4 regions of the Mesorhizobium sp. LSJC269B00 genome follow, and region 1 is predicted to be linked to each of the others. Evidence: predicted binding sites of a transcription regulator. Region 1 holds the regulator's gene; each other region holds the start of a gene.
The links. Region 1 encodes LexA, which represses DNA repair genes until DNA is damaged. Its sites were predicted from a motif close to TGTTCNNNNTGTGTTCNG; they were not measured.

Region 1 (3,667 bases):
CAGACCTCGAAGACGGAAGCGGCCTATCGCCTGCTCAGGCGCGATATTCTTGCGACCCGGCTGGCGCCTGCCGCGCCGTTGAAGCTGAGCACGCTGCGCAACACCTACGGCATCGGCTGGACGCCGTTGCGCGAGGCGCTGTCGCGGCTGGAGGCGGAACGGCTTGTGACCGCCATCAGCAACCGCGGGTTTGCGGTCGCTCCCGTCTCTCGGGCGGAGCTCGAGGATTTGGCGCGTGCGCGGCTGGTGGTCGAACTGCCCCTGCTGGTGGAATCGATCGAGGAGGGCGACCGTGAGTGGGAAGACGCGGTCGTTGCCGCCCACTATCGTCTCTCACGGTGCGGGTCTGTTCTCGACGATCCATCGGATGATGCGGTCGACGCGTGGTACGAAAAACACGATGCCTTCCATGCGGCGCTGCTCAGTGCCGCGACATCCAGCTGGCTGCTGCGCTTCAATGCGACGATTTCCGACCAATTGCATCGCCATCACCGCTTTCTGGGTCTGGCCCCGACGCTGCGCGCCGCCGCCGGCCGCACGGATGGCCACCGGAAGGCCGTGGCGGCCCTGCGCGACGCCGTGGCGATCGAACACCATACCGCCCTGATGGAAGCGGCCCTCGATCGCGACGTCGAACGTGCGAAAACTCTGATGACCGCTCACATCGGCTACACGCTGCAGGTCTATGCCCAGAGTGAACCCGGCGCGGATGCTGCGCAGCCCCGTCCGAAAAGGAAGCGGCGATCGTAGCCGACGACGCAGGGCACTTTGTCTTCGTTTCACCCCGTTGCCGGCCAACGACTACGAGCGGCGCTCGCAGCGCCGAACGTTACGCTGAACAAAACGTCAACACATTCATTAAACTTTAAAAGGTTGCGGAACACAACTGGAACAGATAGTGTTTGTTCTGGGTTTGTTTTTTCTGATTCTGGTTTCAGAACCCTTGGGGGCCGCGATGCTGACGCGCAAACAACATGAGCTTCTGATGTTCATCCATGAACGCCTGAAGGAGAGCGGAATCCCGCCGTCCTTCGACGAGATGAAGGAAGCGCTCGACCTCGCCTCCAAGTCCGGCATCCACCGCCTGATCACGGCGCTTGAGGAGCGCGGTTTCATTCGCCGGCTGCCGAACCGGGCGCGCGCGCTGGAAGTGCTGCGGCTACCCGACTCGATCGCACCAGGCCTCAACGCGGCGAGGAAGTTTTCGCCGAGCGTCATTCAGGGCAGTCTTGGTCAAGCCGGCCAAGGGCAAGGCGGCCAGGGACAAGGCGGGATGGGCCAAGGCGGTCTCGGCCGCCAGATCAAGCCGGGCTCGCCGTCGCGTTCGATGTCTGCCGGCAATGACGATGCCGTTTCCGCGATTTCAATCCCGGTTATGGGACGCATCGCCGCCGGCGTGCCGATCGACGCCATCCAGCATCAGACCCATTCGATCTCGGTGCCGCCCGACATGATCATGGGCGGCGAACACTACGCGCTCGAGGTCAAGGGCGATTCGATGATCGAGGCCGGCATTTTCGATGGCGACACGGTCATCATCCGCAATGCCGACACAGCCAGCCCCGGCGAGATCGTGGTGGCGTTGGTCGACGATGAGGAAGCGACCCTGAAACGCTTCCGCCGCAAGGGCGCCTCGATCGCCCTGGAAGCCGCCAACCCGGCCTACGAGACCCGCATTTTTGGACCGGACAGGGTGAAGGTGCAGGGCAAGCTTGTCGGATTGATCCGGCGCTACTGAGCCGGCTTGGGTTTGTACTTTTCACGCTGGTTGTAAGGCGGCAGGCCGCGCGCTTCGCGGGAGAAGCGGCGTTGCTCGTGCCAGGGGCGATACGGCTTGTCGACGGCGAAGCGGATGGTTGGCGCTGCAGCTGCCGATTGCGGATCGAAGAAGACGGCGGCGCTGCCGTCGCGGGCCAGCTGTTTCTTCGTCACGACCAGCACAAGCGGGTCGCGGCACGGATTGTAGGCCGTGGCGTCATCGATGACGATCAGGCTCGCGAAGGCACAGGCCGGCCGCGCCGTCTTGCGGTCTTTGGCAAGGGCTACAATGGCTCCGGAAGGGTGTCGGGCGATACAGAGATCGCCCATGCAATAGAAGGGCGACCCGGGCGGCAGATCGAGCGGATCGAGATCGAACCGCGTATCTGTTGCCTCGAAAATCTCGGGCGGGATAATGGTTTCGGCCCGCAGCGCCCGTTTCCAATTGTCCGTGGTGAATTCGTTGGAGCGTTCGCGGTTGAGGGCGAGTTCGCCGCCACCGATCGGCATGGCCACCAGATGTGCGTCCTCGGATATGAGCACGTCGGGCGTAAGCACCTGCGGCACCGTCAACAGGCCGGCCAGCGCGAAAGGCACGGCCGCCAGCCTGAGCCAGGTGGTGGCCATGGTGGCGATGACGAGGGCGACCGCCACCAACAGCACCGAGCGGATGGAGATCAGCCCGACGGCGTCGACCGGCGAGCGCTCGGAAATCCAGGCCGATATAGCGATCATCGCCATCAGACCCTTGCCCATCACATAGAGGAACGGCCCGTCGGCGCCGAACGGCATCGCCAGTGCGCTGAGCACGGCAAAGGGCATGACGATCAACGAAACAATCGGCATCACGGCCAGATTGGCGATCAGGCTGAGCGGCGACACACGCTGAAAATGCCAAATGGCGAACAGCAAGGTTGCACTGCCGGCGATGATCGAGGTCATGGCGAGGCCGCCCATGGCCAGCGCGAATTTTCGCGACAGGAAGCCGACGAAGGAGCGCTTTGCCGACGGCGTTCTCACCTTGTCGGCGCGGTAATCGGCCCAGCCGGCATAGGCGCCGACAAGGGCGGCGGTGGCGGCAAACGACATCTGGAAGCTGGGACCGACCACCTCGTGCGGCGACACCAGGATGACGGCAATGGCGGAGATCGCCAGATTGCGCATGGTGAGTGCGGCGCGATCAAACAGCACGGCGACAAGCATGACCGCCAGCATGATGAAGCTGCGCTCGGCGGCAACCACGACGCCTGAAATAACGAGATAGGCGGCGATCGAGACAAGCGCTGCCGCGGCCGCATATTTCTTCACCGGCCGGCGCGAAGAGAAATCGGGAAACAGCGCAAAGGCGCCACGCAGCAACGCCATGATGGTGCCGGCAACCAGCGCCATGTGCAGGCCGGAGATGGAGATGATGTGGTAGATGCCGGTGCGCCGCATCGCTTCGTTGACCTCGTCCGGGATGCCAGCGCGCACCCCGACAATCAACGCCGCGGCAATCTCGCCTTCGGCGCCGCCGATCTTGCCCCTGATATGGTCGGCAATGTTTTCGCGCGCGTTCTCGATTGCCGAGGAGAGCCGCGCGGTCAGCGGCGGCGGTCCCTGCGTAGCAATGGTTTTCGGATTGCCGAGAAAGAAGCCGCTGCCGCCGATACCGGTGAAATAGCTGTCGAAGGAGAAATCGGAGCTCTCTGGCCGCACCGGACCGGTCGGCGGCAACAGCCTGGCATAGCCGGTGATCAGGGAGCCGGCGGTCATATCGGCGGGAACGGTCCGCGCCGAGAGCCTGACCCGCTCCGGGGCGTAGCGCAGCTTGGGGTAAGCGGTCGAAACCACGTCGAGCGTCAGCCTGATGCGCCCGCTCTCCATCTGTTCGAGACTGACGACGCGGCCGGTCAGCCGTGTCTGGATC
Region 2 (3,667 bases), on a different contig from region 1:
TATAGCGGCCTCGTCCGCTCCTGCGATCAGATCTGGAATGAGCGAGGCCTCGGGAAGGTTCCGCCAATATTTCTTCGGCATCTCCTTCTGCATCGCCTTCACCTTGAGCCGCGCCGGGTTGAAGATGTTTTCGAAATAGGTCAGCCACAACGCCTCGGTGTCGTCCTGATCGGGTGCATCGCCCTTGGCCGCACCCGGCCCGATGGCCAGCCTTTCGCCGTTCCAGTCGGCGGAGGCATAGGGCGTCAGGATGGTCCAGCGCATGCCGGTGAACCGCCGAACGAAGAAATCCGCGTTGCGCTCGACAATGAAATGCTCCGGCTCGAACCAGGCGACGTAGCGCTCGTTCTCGCCGTCGCCGATCTTCCGGAAGCGTACGAAGGCATGCATCTTATGGCTGTCGCGCCGCACCGCCTTTTCCATGGCTTCGAGCCGCCTGGTGTCGGGATCGGATGCGATCGCCAGCAGTTTCGGCTCGGTGCGCAGGCGCCAAAGCATCCAGTAGAGAAAGGCAAACCGGCCGGGGTCGGAGTGGCAGAAGGCGGTTTCGGCATGGGCGATGAACTCGCGCGGGACGGTAAGCTGCGCGCCCTCTGGCACCGCCGGCAAGGCATCTCGAGGGTCATTGGCGTCGGACCCGACACCCCAACTAATATCCTCAGGCCGGACCTCATTCAGCGTCAGACGCCGTGCCGCATCGCGCCAACCGGCGAAATCGGTCTGGCTCGCTAGCCGGACAGTGTATCGGGCAAGGTCGAGCTGGGCCGGCTGCATGGTCAAAACAGAGACAGTTGTTCGCAGGACTTTACGATCGTGTCGCGCAAGCCGGTCTTGTCCGTCAGTCTACCCGGCGACCAGCCTTCGGCGATGATGAAGGGCCTCAGCTTGGCGATCGAATGGCAGATCCGTCCGACATCTTCCAGCCGCATGTGTCGGTGGCGGCGGGTTTCAAGGATCTTCGCCACCACCTTGGTGCCCAGACCCGGAACCCGCAGCAGCGCTTCCCGATCGGCGCGGTTGATGTCGACGGGAAACCTCGCCCGATTGCGCAAAGCCCAGGCGAGCTTGGGGTCAATGGCGAGATCGAGCATGCCGTCGCTGCTGCCGGCGAGGATTTCCGGCTGCGAAAAGCCGTAGAAGCGCATCAGCCAGTCGGCCTGATAGAGCCGGTGCTCGCGCATCAGCGGCGGTTTCTGCAGCGGCAGCGACGATGACGAATCCGGGATCGGGCTGAAGGCGGAGTAATAGACGCGCCGCAGATGGTAGCTGCCATAGAGCCGCGCACTGGAGTGTAAGATACCGTCGTCGGATGTCTTGTCGGCGCCGACGATCATCTGCGTCGACTGACCTCCGGGCGCAAAGCGTTCGCGCTTCTTGGTCCTCAGCGTCGGCTCGGCTTTTTCCTCCATCTTCCGGCGCAGGTTCGCCATGGAAAGGCGGATCGTTTCCGGCTTCTTCTCCGGCGCCAGTTTCTTGACGCCCTCATCGGTCGGCAGTTCGACGTTGATAGACAGCCGGTCGGCGTAGAGCCCGGCCTGCTCGACCAGTTCGGCCGAGCTTTCCGGAATGGTCTTCAGATGAATATAGCCGGAGAATTTTTCGTCCAGCCGCAGCCGCCGCGCCACCTCCACCATCTCGGCCATGGTCTCGTCCGGGGAGCGGATGACTCCTGAGGACAGGAAGAGGCCCTCGATGTAGTTGCGCCGGTAGAAATCCATGGTCAGCTTCACCACCTCCTCGATGCTGAAGCGGGCGCGGCGCACATTCGATGACGAGCGGTTGATGCAGTAGCTGCAATCGTAAATGCAGAAATTGGTCAGCAGGATTTTCAGGAGCGAAATGCAGCGGCCATCCGGCGCGTAGGAATGGCAGATGCCCATGCCTTCTGTGGAGCCGATACCGCCGGATTGGAGCGAATCCTTCTTCGCCGAGCCCGACGAGGCGCAAGAAGCATCGTATTTGGCGGCGTCAGACAGGATTGCCAGCTTTTCACGGACGGTAGGTGCGCTCATCCGTTCATGATATGTTCTTGAAGGCTGCAGCGCCACCTCATTTGATGCAGGCGGCGAAAAAGTAATCGCCGCCTGATCGTCGGGCTAGCAGGACGACTGCCCGAGTTCCAGGCGGTCTCTCAGACCTCATGGAGGTAGAGGTGGTAATCCAGCTGGCTGACGGTGCGGGCGACGCGCAGATACTCCGACTGCTTGATCGCCACGAAGGTGCGATGCAGATCCTCGCCAAGCGCCTCTTTCAGGAAGCTCGAGGCCCGCGCCGCCTCGATCGCGGCGCGCCAGTCGACCGGCATGGTCGTGCGCGTGACGGCGGCTTCATAGCCATTCCCAGTGGTTTCGGGGCCGGGGTCGAGGCCTTCGTCCAGACCCTTGATGATGCCGGCCAGCACCGTTGCCGCGATCAGGTAGGGATTGGCGTCGACACCCGACGGCCGGTGCTCGATGCGCCGGTTTTTGGCGTCGCCCGCCGGGATGCGCAGCGCCACCGAACGGTTGTTGACGCCCCAGGTCGGCGCCACCGGCGCATAGGACTGCGAGACGAAGCGCCGCCAGGAATTGGCGTGCGGCGCAAACACCAGCATCGATTCGGCCATGGTCTGGATCAGCCCGCCGAGCCCCTGCAGCAGCGGCAGCGACCAGCTTTCGCCGCCAGCCTCGGCAAAAACGTTGCGGCCGTTCTTGTCCTGCAACGAAACATGGAAATGCATGCCGGAGCCGGCGTATTTTTCGATCGGCTTGGCCATGAAGCAGGCGGTGACACCATGGCGGCGCGCCTGCGCCCGCACCAGCCGCTTCAACATGACGAGGTCGTCGGCCGCCCGCATGACATCCTTGCGATAGTTCAGCGTCAGCTCGTACTGGCCGGGCGCGTATTCGGAAATCACCGTTTCGGCCGGAATGCCTTGCGCCTTGGCCGCGGCATAGATGTCGGAAAACAACGGCTCCATGCCGTGCAGATGGTCGACGGAATAGACTTCCGTCTTGGCCGAGCGGCGGCCGTCGAGCACGGCGTCCGCCGGTTTCACCTTGCCATCGGCATCGCGCTCATTGGCCAGCAGGAAAAATTCGAGTTCGAAGGCGCCGGCGGGATAGAGGCCCTTGGCCGCCAAGATGTCGACCTGCCTGGCCAGCGCCAAGCGCGGGTCCGACGACATTGGCTGTCCCTCGAGATGGTACATCGCCATCAGCAGCTGGCCGCGCGGCGGGTTGGTGCCGTAAAGCGGCACCAGGGTGCCGGGGATGGGCCAGGCCCTGAGGTCGCCGTCTCCAGTCGTCCAGATCAGCCCGGTTTCGTGCACATCCTCGCCGGTGATGTCGAGGCCGAGGATCGAGATCGGCATGTGGCGGCCGCCCTCGAAGATGCTTTTCAGCTCATGCCGGCGCACGATCTTGCCGCGGCCGACCCCGTTGGCGTCGGTCAAGACGATATCGAAGGCTTCGATTTCGGGATGGGCGTCGAGAAAGGCTTGCGCCTCGGCGGGCGTCGAGCCCGAAGGTGAAGTCATGATTAGTGTACTCGAGTTTGGCTTGGCAGCTTGTCTCATGCCGTCAGCCTTGCCGCAACCGTGGCGAAGGCGGTGATCAGCCGGTTGACCTGGGCGCCGGTGGTGGCCGGTGAGATCAGCATCATGTTGTGAAAGGGCGCGATCAGCACG
Region 3 (3,667 bases), on a different contig from region 1:
TTCAACGTGTGGGATCGCATCGAAGAGAATGTATTCGCCAATGATGTGACGAATGCTCTTGCGGAGATTTTTCCGAACGATCCGCCCCGCTTTCTCGCCCGCACGCCGCACGGCTACAATGACACTGCATTGATCCGCGGCGAGTTGGAAGCCGCAGGTTTCTCCCGTGTGGTGATCGAGACGAGGGCCGAACAAAGCCGTGCCTCCTCGCCGCGCCTTCCGGCGGTTGCCTATTGCCAGGGAACTCCGCTTCGCAACGAAATCGAGGCCAGAGGAAAACTGGAAGCCGCAACCGATCACGCCGCGTCCGTGATTGCAGCCAGGCACGGCAGCGGCGAGGTTGCGGCCAAGATCCAGGCGCACGTGATCGTGGCTACGGTCTAATGCATGTCGCCCAGAAGTGTGCCGCGGTTCCGGGACAACGACATGCATCAAAACAAAGACTTAAGCGCGTCGTATGAATCCGTTTCAGCGCGACGCGCTTTAATCGTCGCCTTCGACGACACGTAGCCTGAGCTGCCCCGTCTTGGAATCCGCCACCCGCACCCCGGCTTCGGCCTTGGCGGGTCCGCCACCGCGCACTTCGGCTTCGCTTTCGCCAAACTCCAGCGCTTCGATCTTTTGGCCGCGCTTGGTCACCTTCGACGTCGACACCAGTATCTCGTCGATATCCTTGGCCGACTGGCCAAAATGCGTCTGCAACCGGCGCACGCGTTCGTCGACGCGCGCGACGTCTTCCATCAGCCGGATCACCTCGCCTTGGATCAGATGCGCCTGTTCGCGCATGCGGGCGTCCTTGAGGATGGCCTGGATGACCTGGATCGACAGCATCAAAAGCGACGGCGAGACGATGATGACACGCGCCCGGTGCGCCTTCTGGACCACGGCGTCGAAATTCTCGTGGATTTCGGCGAACACCGATTCGGACGGCACGAACATGAAGGCGGTGTCCTGCGTCTCGCCCTGGATCAGGTATTTTTCCGAGATATCGCGGACGTGAATTTCGATGTCGCGGCGGAAAGCCTGGGCCGCGATCTTCTGTTGTTCGGCGCCATCGGCGGCGCGGATGGCGTTCCAGGCTTCCAGCGGAAACTTGGCGTCGATGGCAAGCTGCGGCGCACCGTTCGGCATCCTGACCAGGCAGTCGGGACGGCTGCCGTTTGACAGTGTTGCCTGGAACTCGTAGGCGCCCATCGGAAGGCCGTCGGCGACGATCGCCTCCATGCGCGACTGGCCGAAGGCGCCGCGCGTCTGCTTGTTGGACAGGATCGCCTGCAATTGCACGACCTGGCCGGCCAGCGACTGAATGTTGCCTTGCGCGGTGTCGATGACCGCCAGCCGTTCCTGCAGTTTGGCGAGGCTCTCATGCGTCGATTTGGTCTGTTCGGTCATGGTTTGACCGAGCCTGCCGGTCATGGCGTCGAGGCGCTGGCCGATCGACTGGTTGAGTTCGGCCTGCCTTGCGCCGAACACGTCGGCGATGGCGCCCATGCGGCCCTGCATCTCGGCCTGGCTTTGCAAAATGCCGGCCATCCGCGCCTCGGCGTCGCGGGCGTGGTCGGCAGCTTCCGCCGCGGCGATGGTGCGCGCCTTGGCCGATCGCCACAGCGCCACGACAAGCGCCAGGAACAGGCCGAGAAACACCAGCGCGCCGATGGCCAGTGCATGGCCGAGCGTGATCGTCGTAGCGCCAAGCCGGGCAACGGGTTCGGAAAGGATGGTGCTCAGGTCGTTCATCCCGCCAGCATAGCCGATTCGCAGACCTGGCACAGATCAAAACGTGAACGAGACCGATTCGCACCGGTTGACGCTTCTCCTGCGACGTTTTAGGTGAGGCGCCATGTCGATCAAGCCGCTCATCATCCTTCCCGATCCTATCCTGCGCCAGGTTTCCAAACCGGTCGAACGCGTCGACGCGCCTTTGCGCAATCTGGCCGACGACATGCTGGCGACGATGTATGATGCGCCGGGCATCGGCTTGGCCGCAATCCAGATCGGCGAGCCGCTGCGCATGCTGGTCATCGACCTCGCCAAGGAAGACGAGCCGCCGGCGCCGCATGTCTTCATCAATCCCGAAATCCTCGAAAGCGCCGACGCTCGCTCGGTCTACGAGGAAGGCTGCCTGTCGATCCCGGACTATTACGCCGAGGTCGAGCGTCCCGCCTCGGTGCGCGTGAAATATCTCGACCGCGACGGCAAGCTGCAGGAGATCGAGGCCGAAGGCCTGATGGCGACCTGCCTGCAGCACGAGATCGACCATCTCAACGGTGTGCTGTTCATCGACCACATCTCGAAGCTGAAGCGCGACATGGTGGTCAAGAAGTTCAAGAAGCTCGCCAAGGACAAGGCGCCGGGCAAGCTGGTGGGATAGGGAAGATGCCGCTTCGCGTCATCTTCATGGGCACGCCGGAGTTTTCGGTGCCGGTGCTGCGCGCGATTGCCGAGGCCGAGCACGAGATAGCAGCCGTCTACACCCAGCCGCCGCGCGCCGCCGGCCGCCGCGGTCTGGAGCTGACACCGTCGCCGGTGCAGCGCGAGGCTGAGCGGCTGGGCATCGAAGTGCGCACGCCGCTGTCGCTGAAGGGCGAGGGCGAGCAAGCTGCTTTCCATGCGTTGCGTGCCGATGTCGCAGTCGTCGTCGCGTATGGTTTGCTGTTGCCGAAGGCTATTCTGGAGGCTCCGCGCCTCGGCTGCCTCAATGGCCACGCCTCGCTTTTGCCGCGTTGGCGTGGTGCAGCTCCCATCCAGCGAGCCATTATGGCCGGCGACGTCGAAACCGGCATGATGGTGATGCGCATGGAAGAGGGCCTGGACACCGGTCCGGTGGCACTGGTTGAAAAATGCGCCATAGAGCCCGACATGACGGCCGGCGATCTGCACGGCCGCTTGATGAATATTGCTGCCACGCTGATGGTGGAAGCGCTGTCCCGATTGGAGACAAATACCCTGGCATCGACTTTGCAGGCGGCTGACGGGGTGACCTACGCCAGGAAAATCGATAAGTCGGAGACACGTGTGGACTGGACGCGCCCGGCTGCGGAGGTCCACAATCACATTCGCGGCCTGTCGCCATTTCCCGGCGCCTGGTGCGAGGCCGACATCGGCGGCCGCACGGAACGGCTGAAACTGCTTCGCTCGACGCTTTTGGAAGGCACGCTTTCTGAAAGCATGGGCGAGTCGGGAGGAATTCTCGATGACCGGCTGACGGTCGCCTGCGGGTCGGGCGCGGTCAGGCTGGTCGAAGTTCAACGGGCGGGCGGAAAGCCCGCTGCCGCGCAGGAGTTTCTGCGCGGGGCCAAGATCGAAAAAGGAATGAAGTTCTCATGAGCATGATGTCGATACGCGGCGCGACGCCGCGGGACCGCGAGGCCATACGCCTGGTCGAGGAACACGCATTCGGCCAGCAGGCGGAGGCCGGGCTGGTCGACGCTCTGGTCACCGGCGGCGACGCCGTTGTCGAACTGGTGGCGGAAGAAGACGGCCAGGTGGTCGGCCACATCCTGTTTTCCAGGCTGTTCGTCCAGAACGGCGGCAAGCAGTTTGCAGCCGTGGCGCTGGCGCCGTTGGCGGTGGAACCTTCGTTCCACGGCTCGGGCATTGGCGGTGCGCTGATCCGCGAGGCGCATATCCGCCTCAGGGATGGCGGCGAGACGCTCGCCGTTGTGTT
Region 4 (3,667 bases), on a different contig from region 1:
CCCGATGTGGTCGACCAAAACCAACCCACGGTACCCCGATCAATAAATAATAATGTCGGGTCAGCTTCGGTGTCGACATGCAGGTAGCCGCTCATTTTCGGCATCGATCGCGGGTCGTTCAGGTGGAATACGGGATGACCGCCCGCAAGCAGGTTGCCGGCCGTGTCTATCACCACCTCATCGGAGCTCGACATTGCCGCGATACGGGTGTGGCTGAGATGCGCTCTCACATGGCATTCTATGAAGTCAGGATGCCAAGCATCGTCACCGTCAAGAAAGGAGATCAGGGGTCCGGCCGTCGCGTCAAGCCCGGTCATCATTGTTGCCAACTGCCCGCCATTTTGCAGTCGGGGCAGAAAGCGGAAACGACTGTCGCCAAGCTGGGACAGACACTCTTCAATCCTTCGGCGGGAACCGTCAGTCGAAAAATCATCGACCACCACGCACTCGAACGCAGTGTATGTCTGCGCCGCTACGGATCGGATCGCAGTGTCGATGAATGCCTCTTGATTGAAACAGCCTACGCAAACGGATACGGTTGGTAGCGCGATGTGAGAACCAGCTCCGCTTGGGACGATGTTTTCTTTCAAGAGGCGCTTCTCCGTACACCAGATTTGATCGCCTGAGATATTCCGTCGATCAAATGGCGGTGTTTCTTTGCCAAATTTCTCTCTATCGAAGCGAGTTTTTCTCCGCACTCAAGATCGCAATTGCCGCATGTTGACCCTACAGCACGGGTATCGCCCTCCTACCAAATTCGAGATTGTCAGAGCCATGCTGCGTCATGGCCACAACCTCAGAAAAGGGCACCCTTCCGCGAAGTCGCAACCTGCTCTTCAGGCCAGTTTGCTGTCGGACGATCCGTTCATATCCTATTCGGGAATGTCCGGTACGCCGCTCGGACTAGCAAGTCATATGCCTTTCCGTCCACGCAGCCACCGCGCCTGGTTTCTCATCTCGCCAACCTGGTCCATCGAAAACAGTGCTAGCGTCAAAACCATCCGGACCTATGCCGTTCTGCATAGACTCAAGAACCCCCGTCACTCGCTAATCTTCCTATCCAACACTCAGGCAGAGGCTGATCTGTTGAACCAGTCCGGCGAGGCCGCCGTCCTGCACAACAAGACGTCAACAACCTCCGAACACATATTCAGGCCTCTCGATGACGTCCCTGTAGAATTTGATGCAATCTACAATGCGCAGCTGGCTCCGTGGAAGCGCCATGACTTGTCGCTTGGCATCCAGCGTTGCGCATTTGTCTTCTATCGAGATTCAAGCGGATCCTCCACGACGGAGTCGGAAAGAGCGCGAATAAATCGGCATAGGGAGCTCGCGCCGCATCACGTCTTTATCAACGAGTTTGACGGCACCGGCAAGCCTGTCCGATTGGCACCGGCTCAGGTGAACACGCATCTAAATCGTGCAGCCGTGGGAATCTGTCTCTCTCACCTGGAAGGACCAATGTTCGCCAGCACGGAATATCTTCTCGCGGGCCTTCCAGTGGTCACGACGCCGAACCGTGGTGGCCGAGACCTTTATCTGGATGCCGACTATTCGCTTACAGTTCCACCCGATCCTCGATCCATCGCGGAGGCTGTCTTGGCACTGAAGGAGCGGCGAATACCCCGGGCTCATATTCGTACGCAAACTTTGAAACGAGTTGAACGGGACCGCGGGCGGTTCATAGACCTTGTAAATGAGATTTTTCTGGAAAGCGGCTCTTCGCGCCGGATCGCCATGCCCTGGCCTTTCCGATATCCTGTCATGGAGTGGCTTCCACCCCAAATCGCAATCGATCGATCCCTTTCAGGTGCGGTCGATGCCTTCGTCACCGCTTAGACGGCAACAGCCTCGGATTGCCGGAGGAACTCTGTCGCCCTTGTTAAACGCGGTCGAGGAGGCGGAGCAGCCGTTCCATTTTGCTTGACCATCTTCCTTTTTTGCAACCGGCACAGCGCGCTGCAGCCACCACGAATGCACGTTCCTGTAATGTTCTTGCCTTGGCCTGAAATCTATGGTTGTCTTGTCCTGACGTCGCTCGCGGTCTGAACCACAAGGCCGAGGCGAGCCGATATCCGGGGGCAGAGCAAGATGGTGGCGCGGGTTCGCACGGTTGCTTTCCAGGGCATCGAGGCCGTACCGGTCGATGTCCAGGTGATGATCGCGCCGGGCAAGGTCGGCATGCAGATCGTCGGGCTGGCCGACAAGGCGGTGGCCGAAAGCCGCGAGCGCGTGCAGGCGGCACTGCATGCGTCGGGGCTGTCGATGCCGTCGAAGAAGGTGACGGTCAACCTGGCGCCTGCCGATCTTCCCAAGGAAGGGAGCCATTACGACCTGCCGATCGCGCTCGGCCTGATGGCTGCACTCGGCGCCATTCCGGGCGACATGCTGGCCTCCTATGTCGTGCTCGGAGAATTGTCGCTCGACGGCACCATTGCCACGGTGGCCGGCGCGCTGCCGGCGGCGATCGGCGCCAATGCCGAGGGAAAGGGCCTGATCTGCCCGTTCGGCTGCGGGCCGGAAGCGGCCTGGGCGGGCAAGGATTTCGACATATTGGCGCCGCGCAGCCTGATTGCCATCGCCAATCATTTTCGCGGCACGCAGGTGCTGTCGCGGCCCGAGCCCGGCATCCATGTCTCGGCCCGCGACCTGCCCGACCTTTCAGACATCAAGGGCCAGGAAAGCGCCAAGCGGGCGCTGGAAGTGGCGGCGGCCGGCGGCCACAATCTGTTGATGGTCGGGCCTCCCGGCTCGGGAAAATCGATGCTGGCGCAGAGGCTGCCTTCAATTCTGCCGCCACTGGCACCGAAGGAACTTCTTGAAGTCTCGATGATCGCCTCGGTGGCCGGCGAGCTCGGCGAAGGCAAGCTCACCGACCGGCGGCCGTTCCGCGCCCCGCACCATTCGGCCTCGATGGCGGCAATGGTCGGCGGCGGCATCAGGGCGCGGCCGGGCGAAGTATCGCTTGCCCATAACGGCGTCCTGTTCCTCGACGAGTTTCCCGAATTCACGCCGCAGACCTTGGATGCACTGCGCCAGCCGCTGGAGACCGGCGACTGCATGATCGCGCGCGCCAACCACCGCGTCACCTATCCGGCGCGCATCCAGCTGGTGGCGGCGATGAACCCGTGCCGTTGCGGCATGGCCGGCGAGCCCGGCTATCGCTGCCTGCGCGGCGAGCGCTGCCGCACCGACTACCAGGCGCGCATTTCCGGCCCGCTGCTCGACCGCATCGATCTCAGGATCGAGGTGCCTGCGGTCTCGGCCGCCGACCTGATCCGGCCGGATCGGGCGGAGAAAAGTGCCGCCGTTGCGCAGCGCGTCGCGCGCGCCCGCACCATCCAGCGCGAACGGTTCGAGCGGCTCGGCGTGACCAGCGCGACCACCAACGCGCATTGCTCGCCGTCTGTTATCGAAGACATCGCCGCGCCGGACGCAGCCGGCCTGTCGCTGCTTAAAGACGCCAGCGAGAAACTCGGCTTTTCGGCGCGCGCCTATCACCGCGTGCTTAAAGTGGCGCGCACACTGGCCGACCTCGACGCCAGCGAAACCGTCGGCCGCATTCACCTGGCCGAGGCGATTTCCTACCGCATGATGTCGGAGCGGGTGGCGCAGGCGGCTTAACCCTCCCCCCTTGAGGGGAAGGTGACCGCGAAGCGGCCGGGTG

Region 2: X771_RS143975 (putative DNA modification/repair radical SAM protein) is a predicted target of LexA. The motif match lies at 2,014-2,031, and genes of this name have one in related genera.
Region 3: X771_RS155705 (DNA recombination protein RmuC) is a predicted target of LexA. The motif match lies at 1,770-1,787, and genes of this name have one in related genera.
Region 4: X771_RS155550 (YifB family Mg chelatase-like AAA ATPase) is a predicted target of LexA. The motif match lies at 1,980-1,997, and genes of this name have one in related genera.

Annotation. Positions count from the first base shown of each region.
Region 1 is NZ_AYVN01000005.1:682,634-686,300, forward strand. Features, by position in the region: gene X771_RS148550 (GntR family transcriptional regulator) at 1-750, shown strand, start outside; gene lexA (transcriptional repressor LexA) at 956-1,738, shown strand; gene X771_RS148540 (ComEC/Rec2 family competence protein) at 1,732-3,667, opposite strand, start outside.
Region 2 is NZ_AYVN01000009.1:169,773-173,439, reverse strand. Features, by position in the region: gene X771_RS143970 (UdgX family uracil-DNA binding protein) at 1-774, opposite strand, end outside; gene X771_RS143975 (putative DNA modification/repair radical SAM protein) at 777-2,012, opposite strand; gene X771_RS143980 (glutamine synthetase family protein) at 2,132-3,517, opposite strand; gene X771_RS143985 (aspartate aminotransferase family protein) at 3,553-3,667, opposite strand, start outside.
Region 3 is NZ_AYVN01000003.1:238,047-241,713, reverse strand. Features, by position in the region: gene X771_RS155700 (class I SAM-dependent methyltransferase) at 1-384, shown strand, start outside; gene X771_RS155705 (DNA recombination protein RmuC) at 484-1,737, opposite strand; gene def (peptide deformylase) at 1,841-2,371, shown strand; gene fmt (methionyl-tRNA formyltransferase) at 2,377-3,327, shown strand; gene X771_RS155720 (N-acetyltransferase) at 3,324-3,667, shown strand, end outside.
Region 4 is NZ_AYVN01000003.1:270,007-273,673, forward strand. Features, by position in the region: gene X771_RS0133690 (glycosyltransferase family A protein) at 1-590, opposite strand, end outside; gene X771_RS155555 (glycosyltransferase family 1 protein) at 775-1,839, shown strand; gene X771_RS155550 (YifB family Mg chelatase-like AAA ATPase) at 2,092-3,624, shown strand.